One region of the Arthrobacter tumbae genome, then DNA from elsewhere that is predicted to be linked to it. Evidence: riboswitches for the same ligand, from Rfam matches in the RefSeq annotation. Region 1 holds a riboswitch; the other holds the start of a gene.
What was found. Region 1 has a riboswitch for S-adenosylmethionine ahead of JOD47_RS04365 (rhodanese-like domain-containing protein). Riboswitches for the same ligand answer to the same signal wherever they lie in the genome.

Region 1 (4,719 bases):
CGATCTCACCCAGCTCGGATTCCGCGACACCGAGCGGGGTGCCGACGGTTCCGCCGGCCGCTGCCTCGCCGGATGGTTCCTCCGAAGCCGCGGTTGTCTCCGCCTCCGTGGGTTCCGCGCTGGTCGGTTCTGCTGCTGCAGTGGTTTCTGCGGCTGGGGCGTCGGTCTCAGTCTCGGTCGAGGTGGAGCCGCCACAGCCGGTCAGCGCCAACAGGCAAACAGCGATGACGGCGAACAGGACACGCATTGCTTTACTCATGTTGATTCCTCCCGTAAACACCCCCTGGACACCCGGGGGATGGGAGTGGCCACTCGACCCCTCTGCTGGAAAGACGCACGAACCACCCCTGATGGTTCAATCTGCGGACGAACTCACAGGTGAGTCACAGCTTCAGGCGGAGGCGAGCGCCCGTGCGAGGTCCGTCTGCAGATCGGTCACGTCCTCAAGGCCCACCGAGAGCCGGATCACGCCGTCGGACAAGCCGATCGCCGCGCGCCCTCCGGGACCCATCGCACGGTGCGTGGTGGTGGCCGGGTGGGTGATCAGCGTCTTCGAATCGCCCAGGTTATTGGAGATATCGATGATGCTCAGCGCATCGAGCAGCGCGAAGGCGCGCTCCTTCGCCTTCCCCTCGGGTGCGTCCAGTTCAAACGTCACCACGGTGCCGCCTGCTGTCATCTGGGCGGCAGCGAGATCAAACTGCGGGTGGGATTCGAGCAGCGGGTAGCGCACCCAGTTTACTGCCGGTTGGGTTTCCAGCCAGCGGGCCAGGGTCAGCGCCGAGGACGAGGAGTGGTTGACCCGCAGCGAAAGCGTTTCCAGTCCCTTGAGCAGGGTCCATGCATTGAATGAGGACAGCGCTGGCCCGGTGTGGCGCATGAGCGCCTTCACTGGACCCTCGATGAAGTTCCTGCGGCCGAGGATTGCGCCGCCCAGCACCCGCCCCTGCCCATCCATGTGTTTGGTGCCGGAATAGACGACGACGTCGGCACCCAGTTCCGTACACCGCTGCAGCAGCGGTGTGGCGAAGACATTGTCGACGACGACCTGCGCCCCGGCGGCATGGCCGAGCTCGACGACCGCCCGGATGTCGACGATCTCCTGCATGGGATTGGACGGCGATTCGAAGAACACCGCGGTGGTGGGAACGCTCAGCGCTTCCTCCCACTGGCTCAGGTCCCAGCCGTCCACGAAGACTGTCTCCACGCCCCAGCGGGGCAGGACCTCGTTCAGGATGACAAAGCAGGAGCCGAACAGGCTGCGGGAGGCAACTACCCGGTCACCGGCCGCGAGGAGTGCACCGAGTGCGGTGAAGACGGCGGACATGCCGCTGGCGGTGGCGAAACACGCCTCCGCTCCCTCGAGCAGGCGGAGTCGTTCCTGGAACATGGCGACAGTCGGGTTCCCGTACCGGGAGTACACAAACCGGTCCACCTCGCCGGTGAAGGCCGCCTCCGCCGCCGCAGCGGAGGAATACACGAAGCCCGAGTTCAGAAAGAGTGCCTCGGACGTCTCCTCGAAGTTGGACCGTGCCAGCCCGCCACGCACCGCAAGGGTGTCGGAGGACCAGGCGGCGACGTCGTCGTCCGGGCGTTGGATCCGGGGGTAGCCGCCGTTGCCGGCGACGGGCTCACGGCTCGCCGCCGGAGAGAACGACGACGGCGCGGGCTCACTCACGGGCGCGGGCTCACTCACCGGCGTCGTCACGGTCCGCTGCCGGCAGGGCAGCGCCGGTCGGTCCTGTGGTCTCTGAATGCGTGGTTTCGGTATGCACTGTGGTGGCCAGGCCGCTGGAGCGCCAGCCGCCGTCGGCCTCGAAGCCGTGCAGCACGTTGTACGCAGTGTGACCGGCAGCGGTTGCGTTCTGCGCTGCGGCCACGGAGCGGACGCCCGAGCGGCACAGGAAAAGCAGCTCACGGCCCTTGAGGCCGTTCAGCTGGTTGAGGAAAGAGACGTTGCGGGTGCCGTCGGAGCGGTTCCACTCGAGGAAGAGAGGTACGGTCCCGGCGTCGGTGAGGTCGGGGACGCCGACTGCCTGCCACTCCTCAACCGTGCGCACATCCACGAGTACGGCGCCCTTGCTGACGCGCTCAACGGCATCACGGGGAGTGATGTCGCCGGCGTAACCGCCGACGGGCCGGGACTGTGTCCGGGAATGGGGGGTGGAATGCGATGTCACTGTGTCTCCTCACGCTGTGCACGCTGGTGATCATGGAACCTGATCGTTGTGCCGAGTAGTCACCTGAGGCACCCCGCCGTGAAAGAGGGTTGCCGGCCAGCAAGTCAGGGCTTGGCACTGGCGCTCGTTACTCCGGAATGAACGTAGCACCGGCGATGGTACGGCTGCCACGCTGGGCCGTAACGTGCGGTAACGCCTGCGGCGCTCTGAGCTGCGGGCATGGGCCAAAGGTGCCGGTGCGTGGCAGGTTCGTGGGCCAAAGGTGCCGGTGCGTGCCAGATTCGTGGGGACGTCCCCACGATCCTGCCGATTCCCGGCGCGTTTGCCGTCGAGCTGGGAAACAGGCGCGTTTGCGGTCGAACTGGGAGGCCGGCGCGTTTGCGGTCGAGCTAGGAGACGGACTCCACGAGACCGCTCAATTCGTCGGTCAGCTCCGGCGAGACCGTCACCGGCGTTCCGTCGATGGACCCGACCTCGGCGAGCAGACGCACGCTCGAGATCAGCCAGACGCCGTCAGAGACGAACAGGTCTGGTGGCACCAGCGGACCGTAACCCAACTCCCAGCCAGCCTCGCTCGCAGCGGTAAACAGTGCGCCCTGGGAGGTGCCGGGCAGGATTCCGCTCTCCAGCTGCGGCGTGATGAGGTGCTTGACCCCGTCGATTACCCGCGCGATCAGGACGGTCGACGTCGGGCCCTCGAGGACCTTGCCGTCGGACGAGGTGAAGATGACATCATCGGCGCCGCGCGAACGGGCATAGCGGACCGCCGCCATGTTCACCGCGTAGGAGAGGGTCTTGGCTCCCATCAGCAGCCACGGAGCACGCTGGGCGACGGTGCTGTCGTAGCCGCGGTCAAGCAGGAGGACCGACAGCCGCTGTCCGCGCAGCCCGTCCGGTACGGCGGACACCTGGACCCACGCGGTGGCTCCCGCGGCTGGTTCGCCACGGGTGGCTACGAGCTTGACCACGAGTTCACCGTCGTCGTCGGCTTCGGTAAGCGCGGTGGTGATGGCACGTTCCCAGGCGTCCGACGACGGGACGTTGAGTTCCAGCGCGGCGGCGGACGTCGCCAGCCGGGCGAGGTGTGCCTGCAGTTTCCGGGGAGCGCCGTTGACGGCGAGCATGGTCTCAAAGATGCCGTCACCCCGGGTGATCCCGGTGTCGGTGACCATCAGCTGCGGCTGTGCTGCGTCAGCGATGCGGCCATCGGGACAGGCGGAGTCGAGGAACACCAGAACACTCATGCGATCAGCATAGTGACCGGAGCGTCAGGAGCTCGTGTCACTTTCCTCATTCAGCCCGCGCTGTGCGAAGTCTGCTTCGTCGGAAGCTTCCGGCGGCAGGGGATCGGTGGCGTCCGGAACCTGGCCTGGTGCGTAGTCGATGAGCCCGGCGTCGACCCGTTCCTGCTCCGTTGCGGCCGCCAGGGCATCGTCATCGAGGCGTTCGGGCTGCCCCGCATGGCCCTGATGGATGCGGTTGGGGAGGAACTCGTTATCCGGCTCCTGGACGTCGTCCAGGTTGGGCGTGTTTTCATCGTTGGAGCTAGTCATGACTGTTCTCCTTCGTTGCACTTTCCTCGGGCGTCCCATGCTTCCACAGACCCTGATCGGACGAAAGGCCCCCGCCCGTGTGCCGGCTTGATTGGAGAGTCAGTCGGGAAAGGACGAGCCCAGCGCGGACAGCACCCCGAACGCTTTTGTCCGGACCTCGTCCCACTCCTCGGCGGGGTCGGAATCCGCAGTGATCGCGCCGCCCACCCCCAGCGTGAGGCGGGTGCCGCCGTCGTCGTCCTCCATCAGGAGGGTGCGGATGACGACGGCGAGGTCCGCCGCCCCATCGAGGGAGAAGTAGCCGGCGGCACCGGCATAGATGCCGCGGGGTCTTTCCTCCAGCCGGTCCAGGATCGCCATGGTGCTGATCTTCGGCGCACCCGTCATTGAACCGGCCGGAAATGCTGCGGCGACGGCTTCGGCACGGGAGGAACCGGGCCGGAGACGCGCGTCGATCGTGCTCACCATCTGGTGGACCGTGGCGTACGTTTCGATATCGCACAAGCGGGTCACCGTCACGGTTCCGGGGACTGCGAGATGGGAGAGGTCATTGCGGAGCAGGTCCACGATCATGATGTTCTCGGCCCGGTCCTTCGTGCTGGTGCGCAGATCCTCCTGCAGGGCGGCGTCCTCGGCCGGGTCCTTGGACCGGCGCCGGGTTCCCTTGATCGGTTCGGCGCGCATTCCGCCCGCCGAGTCCAGCCGCAGGAACCGCTCCGGCGACGTGCTCGCGACGGCGAATTCCGGGAAGCTGAAGTAGTGCGCAAACGGTGCGGGATTGGCGTCGCGCAGAGCGAGGTAGGTGCCGAACGGATCCAGTGGCGCTTCCTCCCGGGCGGTCAGGGCCGTCGTCAGGCACACCTCGTACGAGTTGCCGTCCGTGATTTCCGCCTTGGCCGCGCGGATCTTCTCCAGATAGGGCTCCCGTGTATCCCGCGAGGTGAAGCGCGGTGCTCCCAGTGGGCGCGGAGCACTCACCGGATTGT
Region 2 (4,719 bases), 1.0 Mb from region 1:
GAAGAGAAACTCGTAACTCCACGACGCCTGCGTCAGGTAGCCGCCAGTGGTGTGCACCAGGCCCTTGGGCTTCCCCGTGGTGCCGGAGGTGTACATGATGAACAGCGGCGTCTCGGCGTCGAACGCCTGTGCCTCGTGCACGGAGGAGGCGGCGGCGACGGCGTCGTGCCACCACACGTCGCGGCCCTCGTGCCATTCAATCTCGCTGCCCGTCCGTCGGATCACCAGCACATGCTCGATCGCGTTGTCACCATCGACGGCGACGTCAACGGTGTCCTTCACCGGCACCGCAGTGCCGCGCCGGTACTGCCCGTCGGTGGTCACCAGCAGCTTGGCACCCGTGTCCTCGACCCGGAACCGCAGCGCCTCGGCGGAGAACCCGCCGAAGACGAGCGAGTGGACAGCGCCGATCCGCGCGCAGGCCAGGGTCACGACGACGGTCTCCACCAGCACGGGCAGGTAGATGACCACGCGGTCGCCCTTGCCGATTCCCAGGGCGGTCAGTGCGTTAGCGGCCCGGCAGACCTCGTCCTGGAGCTCGGCGTAGGTGACCGTGCGCCGGTCTCCGGGCTCGCCCTCGAAGAACAGGGCGGGTTTGTTGCCCAACCCTGCAGCGACGTGCCGGTCCACGCAGTTGTACGCGGCATTCAGCGTGCCGCCCGCGAACCACTCAATGCGCGGCACCGACAGCTCGCCGTCGGGTTGAGGCCGTGCCGGTTCAAACGTGTGCGCCGTATGCCACTCTGAGGACCAGCTGAGCCTGCGAGCCTGTTCTTCCCAGAAAGCGATTCGCTCTTCCTCGGTGCGAAGATCCGCTTGAGGTGGGCGTTCTACGGCACTTATGCCCATTTCCGGATAGCCCACTTCTCGAAAACACCCAAAATCGCGTCCGTGAGCTTGCCGAGGATTGCCAGCAGCACGATTGCCAGGAGCAGCCGGTCCACCCGTCCGTTGTTCTGGGAATCGGTCAGCAGGAAGCCGAGGCCCATCGAGGACGCCAGGAGCTCAGCCGCCACCAGGAACAGCCACGCCTGCGCGAGCGCCAGCCGCAGACCGGAAATCACCGAGGGGACCACCGCAGGCAGCTGCACCGTAGTGAACAGCCTCAGGCCGTTCAGGCCGAACGCCCTTCCTGCCTCGACCAGGTTTTTGTCCACGTGCTGCAACGCCATGGCAACGGTGGTGAACACCGGGAAGAAAGCGCCGATGGAGATGAGGATGACTTTCGAATCCTCACCGATCCCCACCCAGAGCATCAACAGCGGAACCCATGCCAGCGACGGGACGGCGCGGATGGCGCCGATGGTCGGCGAGAACAGGGTGTCCACCCACCGGGACAGGCCGACAAACGCTCCGACAGCGAGGCCGGCGATCGCGCCGATCAGGAAGCCGATGACCACGCGTTGCGTCGAAATGGCGATGTGGATGCGCAGTTCCCCGCGCTGGATCAGGTCCACGGCAGCCTCGAAGACAGCGGTAGGGGCAGGCAGGGTGACCGGACTGATCAAACCGACGACGGCGGCCAGTTGCCAGGCAGCCAACAGCGCCAGCGGGACAATGAGTCCCAGTCCGAGCTTGGCGACTGCCTTGCCTCGCGGCTTGCGGCGGGGAAGTGCGCTGCCCTGGCCGTCGTCGTCGTTCTGGTTTGTCCCGTTCGGGGAGTTCGTCCCCTTCGGCGAGAGAACCGAAGCGGGGCCGGTGCCGACGCCGCCCGGCACGGTGCTGTTACCGGTGAGGTAGGGATTGCTCATTACTCTCCAATAGCGGACGGATCGGCGTTGGTTGCGTAGGTGTCATCGAGAAGCGTGGAGAGGGCTTCGTCGATGTTTTCCTGGCTGGCGACGTCACCGGACTCGACGAACATGGGGCCGACCACCTCGAGCACGTCCAACTGGGCCTGGCCGGGTGTTCCGTTGACGTCGAGGTTGGACCGTTCGGTGATGACCTTGGTTGCGACGGACTCTTCGATGCCCGCAACTTCGGCGAGGATCGCCGCGGTCTCCTCAGGGTTTTCCTGAGCCCACTGGCGTGCCTTCTCATAGGCGTTGACCACTGCCTGTGCCAGTTCCGGGCTTTCCTCGAGGAAGGACTCGGTGGCGTTCAGGAAGCCGTACGTGTTGAAGTCCACGTTGCGGTAGAACAGCTCGGCGCCGTCCTCTTCGGCTGCGGCCATGATGGGGTCCAGGCCGGACCAGGCGTCCACCGAGCCGGTGTTGAGCGCGGCCCAGCCATCGGCATGCTGGATGTTCTGGATGGTCACTTCGCTCGGGTCAACGTTGTGCTCGGCCAGTGACTGGAGCAGGAAGAAGTAGGGGTCGGTGCCCTTGGTGGCGGCGATGGACTTGCCGCGAAGGTCCTCGGCCGATTCGATGCCGGTGTCCGCCGTTGTGACCAGTGCGGACCATTCGGGCTGGGAGTAGATGTCGATTGTTTTGATGGGTGAGCCGTTGGCGCGGGCCATCAGCGCTGCCGAACCGGCCGTTGAGGCAACATCAGCTTCACCGGCGCGGAGCAGTTCGTTGGCCTTGTTCGAACCGGCGGACTGGACCCAGGTGACGGTGACGCCCTCGTCCTCCAACTCGGCCTCGAGCCAGCCCTGGTCCTTGATGATGAGGCTGAGCGGGTTGTAGGTGGCGAAGTCGACCGTCAGTTCTCCGCCGGTCTGGGCTGCTGCTTCGCCGACGGACCCGTCGGCGTTCTCGCCGGCAACGCAGCCGCTGAGGGTCAGGGCCGCGATGGCGGCTGTGGCGGCGATCTGGATACGGGCTGTGCTCTTCATGGTGATCCTTTTCGGAGAATGCGTGGGGACGGTATGCGTTGTGTTCTGGGGTATCGGCGCGGTGGCGGCACGTTTGGGCGCCACACGCGCCGGGATGCGGCTCTGCGGACTAACCGCAGGTGCGCGGTTAGTGCTGGTGGCTGTCGACGCCGAGGCTGCTCAGCAGCGAACTGCGTAGCGCGGCAAGTTCGGCTGAGCCGCGGTCCCGCGGACGGTCACCCGGAACCTCCAGCACGCGGCTGATGGTTGCACCCTGGAGGTCCGGTTCCTTGGCGAGGACGATCACCCGGTCGGCGAGTTGTAGCGCTTCGTCGACATCGTGGGTGACCAGCAGGACCGTGGTCGGAGTGGTTTGGTGGATACGCAGCAGGAGGTCCTGCATCTTCAGCCGCGTCAGGGCATCGAGAGCGCCGAAGGGTTCGTCGAGGAGCAGGACACCCGGGTTGCGTGCCAGTGCACGCGCCAGCGATGCCCGCTGGGCCATGCCTCCGGACACTTCGCGGGGCCGGTGACCGGCGAAGCCGCCCAGTTCCACGAGGCCAAGGAGCTCTTCCACCTTGGCCTTGCCTGCCGCCGAGCTGGTTCCTTTCGGCAGACCGATTGCGATGTTGTCCCGCAGCGAGAGCCAGGGGAGGAGACGGGGTTCCTGGAAGGCGACGGCACAGCGGGGGTCGATCCCGTCGACCGCAGTGCCGTCGATGAGTACTGCGCCGCTGGTGGGTGCGTCCAACCCTGCCGCGGCTCGCAGGAGGGTCGATTTCCCGCAACCGCTGGCGCCCACAATGGCGAGAACCTCACCTGCTGCAACCTCGAGGTCGATGTCGCGAAGCACCACGTGCTGCTCGCTACCGCTCCCGAAACTTCGGGTCAGCGAAGAGAAAGTCAGCGGCAGTGTCTGGTTGCCCTCGGTGGAAGTGGCCTGGGTACGGTGCGCTCGAAGAACGGTGCTCATGTATGACTCCATCGCTCCTGGCAGTAGCACCCGTTCTCCTGCAAGCAGGTAAGGGTTGCTGCGGCGTCAACGATCCAGGTCTCTCGGCCGCTCGGGATGGTGGAATTCCACTAAACGCCTTTACCTGGGGCCGGCGCAATATGTGTCGTAACAAAGCAGTGGTCCATCCGGACATCGGCTGCGTGAGAGGGTCATCTACATGATTGAAATTCTGAATCCGAGCGAGTTGGCCAGGGCGAAGGAAGCGGGCGCGTTGGTCGCCAACATCCTGCAGACGGTGAAGAGCCGCAGCACGGTCGGGACAAACCTGTTGGACATCAACCAGTGGACCAAAGCGATGATCGCTGAGGCAGGCGGGGTGTCCTGCTACGTCGACTATGAGCCGCCGTTCGGGCGCGGGCCGTTCGGCGCTTATATCTGCACGTCCGTCAATGATGCCGTGCTCCACGGCCTGCCCCATGACTACTCGCTTGCCGACGGCGACCTGCTCTCCCTGGACCTCGCCGTCTCCCAGCGCGGAATCGTCGCAGACTCGGCTATCAGCTTCATCGTTGGCGAGTCAGAGCCGGCGGAGAGCGTTGCGATGATCGATGCCACCGAACGTGCACTGGCTGCAGGGATTGCCGCCGCCAGACCGGGCGCGCGTATCGGCGACATCTCCTCTGCCATCGGTTCAGTCCTCAGTGCAGCGGGATATCCGATCAATACGGAATTCGGGGGTCATGGCGTCGGGTCGACAATGCACCAGGACCCACACGTGGCAAACACTGGACGGCCCGGCAGGGGATACGTCCTGCGCCCGGGGCTTCTGCTGGCGCTGGAGCCGTGGGTCATGGCGGACACTGCAACGTTGGCTATGGACGCCGACGGGTGGACGCTCCGTAGCGCTACAGGCTGCCGGACCGCGCACAGTGAGCACACCATCGCGATCACCGACGACGGCGCGGAAATCCTCACCCTGCCGAAAGGAACCTAGCCAAGCAGCCAG

Region 2: it holds a riboswitch for S-adenosylmethionine, as region 1 does, so the genes downstream of both, JOD47_RS09235 (ABC transporter ATP-binding protein) here and JOD47_RS04365 (rhodanese-like domain-containing protein) in region 1, are expected to answer to the same signal.

The regions. Positions count from the first base shown of each region.
Region 1 is NZ_JAFBCC010000001.1:912,389-917,107, reverse strand. Features, by position in the region: gene JOD47_RS04375 (COG4315 family predicted lipoprotein) at 1-259, opposite strand, end outside; gene JOD47_RS04370 (O-succinylhomoserine sulfhydrylase) at 392-1,600, opposite strand; gene JOD47_RS04365 (rhodanese-like domain-containing protein) at 1,689-2,180, opposite strand; SAM riboswitch class IV at 2,187-2,312, opposite strand; gene JOD47_RS04360 (aminodeoxychorismate lyase) at 2,570-3,424, opposite strand; gene JOD47_RS04355 (hypothetical protein) at 3,449-3,733, opposite strand; gene JOD47_RS04350 (chorismate-binding protein) at 3,833-4,719, opposite strand, start outside.
Region 2 is NZ_JAFBCC010000001.1:1,908,615-1,913,333, forward strand. Features, by position in the region: gene acs (acetate--CoA ligase) at 1-849, opposite strand, end outside; gene JOD47_RS09225 (ABC transporter permease) at 840-1,751, opposite strand; gene JOD47_RS09230 (aliphatic sulfonate ABC transporter substrate-binding protein) at 1,751-2,779, opposite strand; gene JOD47_RS09235 (ABC transporter ATP-binding protein) at 2,907-3,731, opposite strand; SAM riboswitch class I at 3,737-3,834, opposite strand; gene map (type I methionyl aminopeptidase) at 3,931-4,707, shown strand; gene JOD47_RS09245 (ThuA domain-containing protein) at 4,704-4,719, opposite strand, start outside.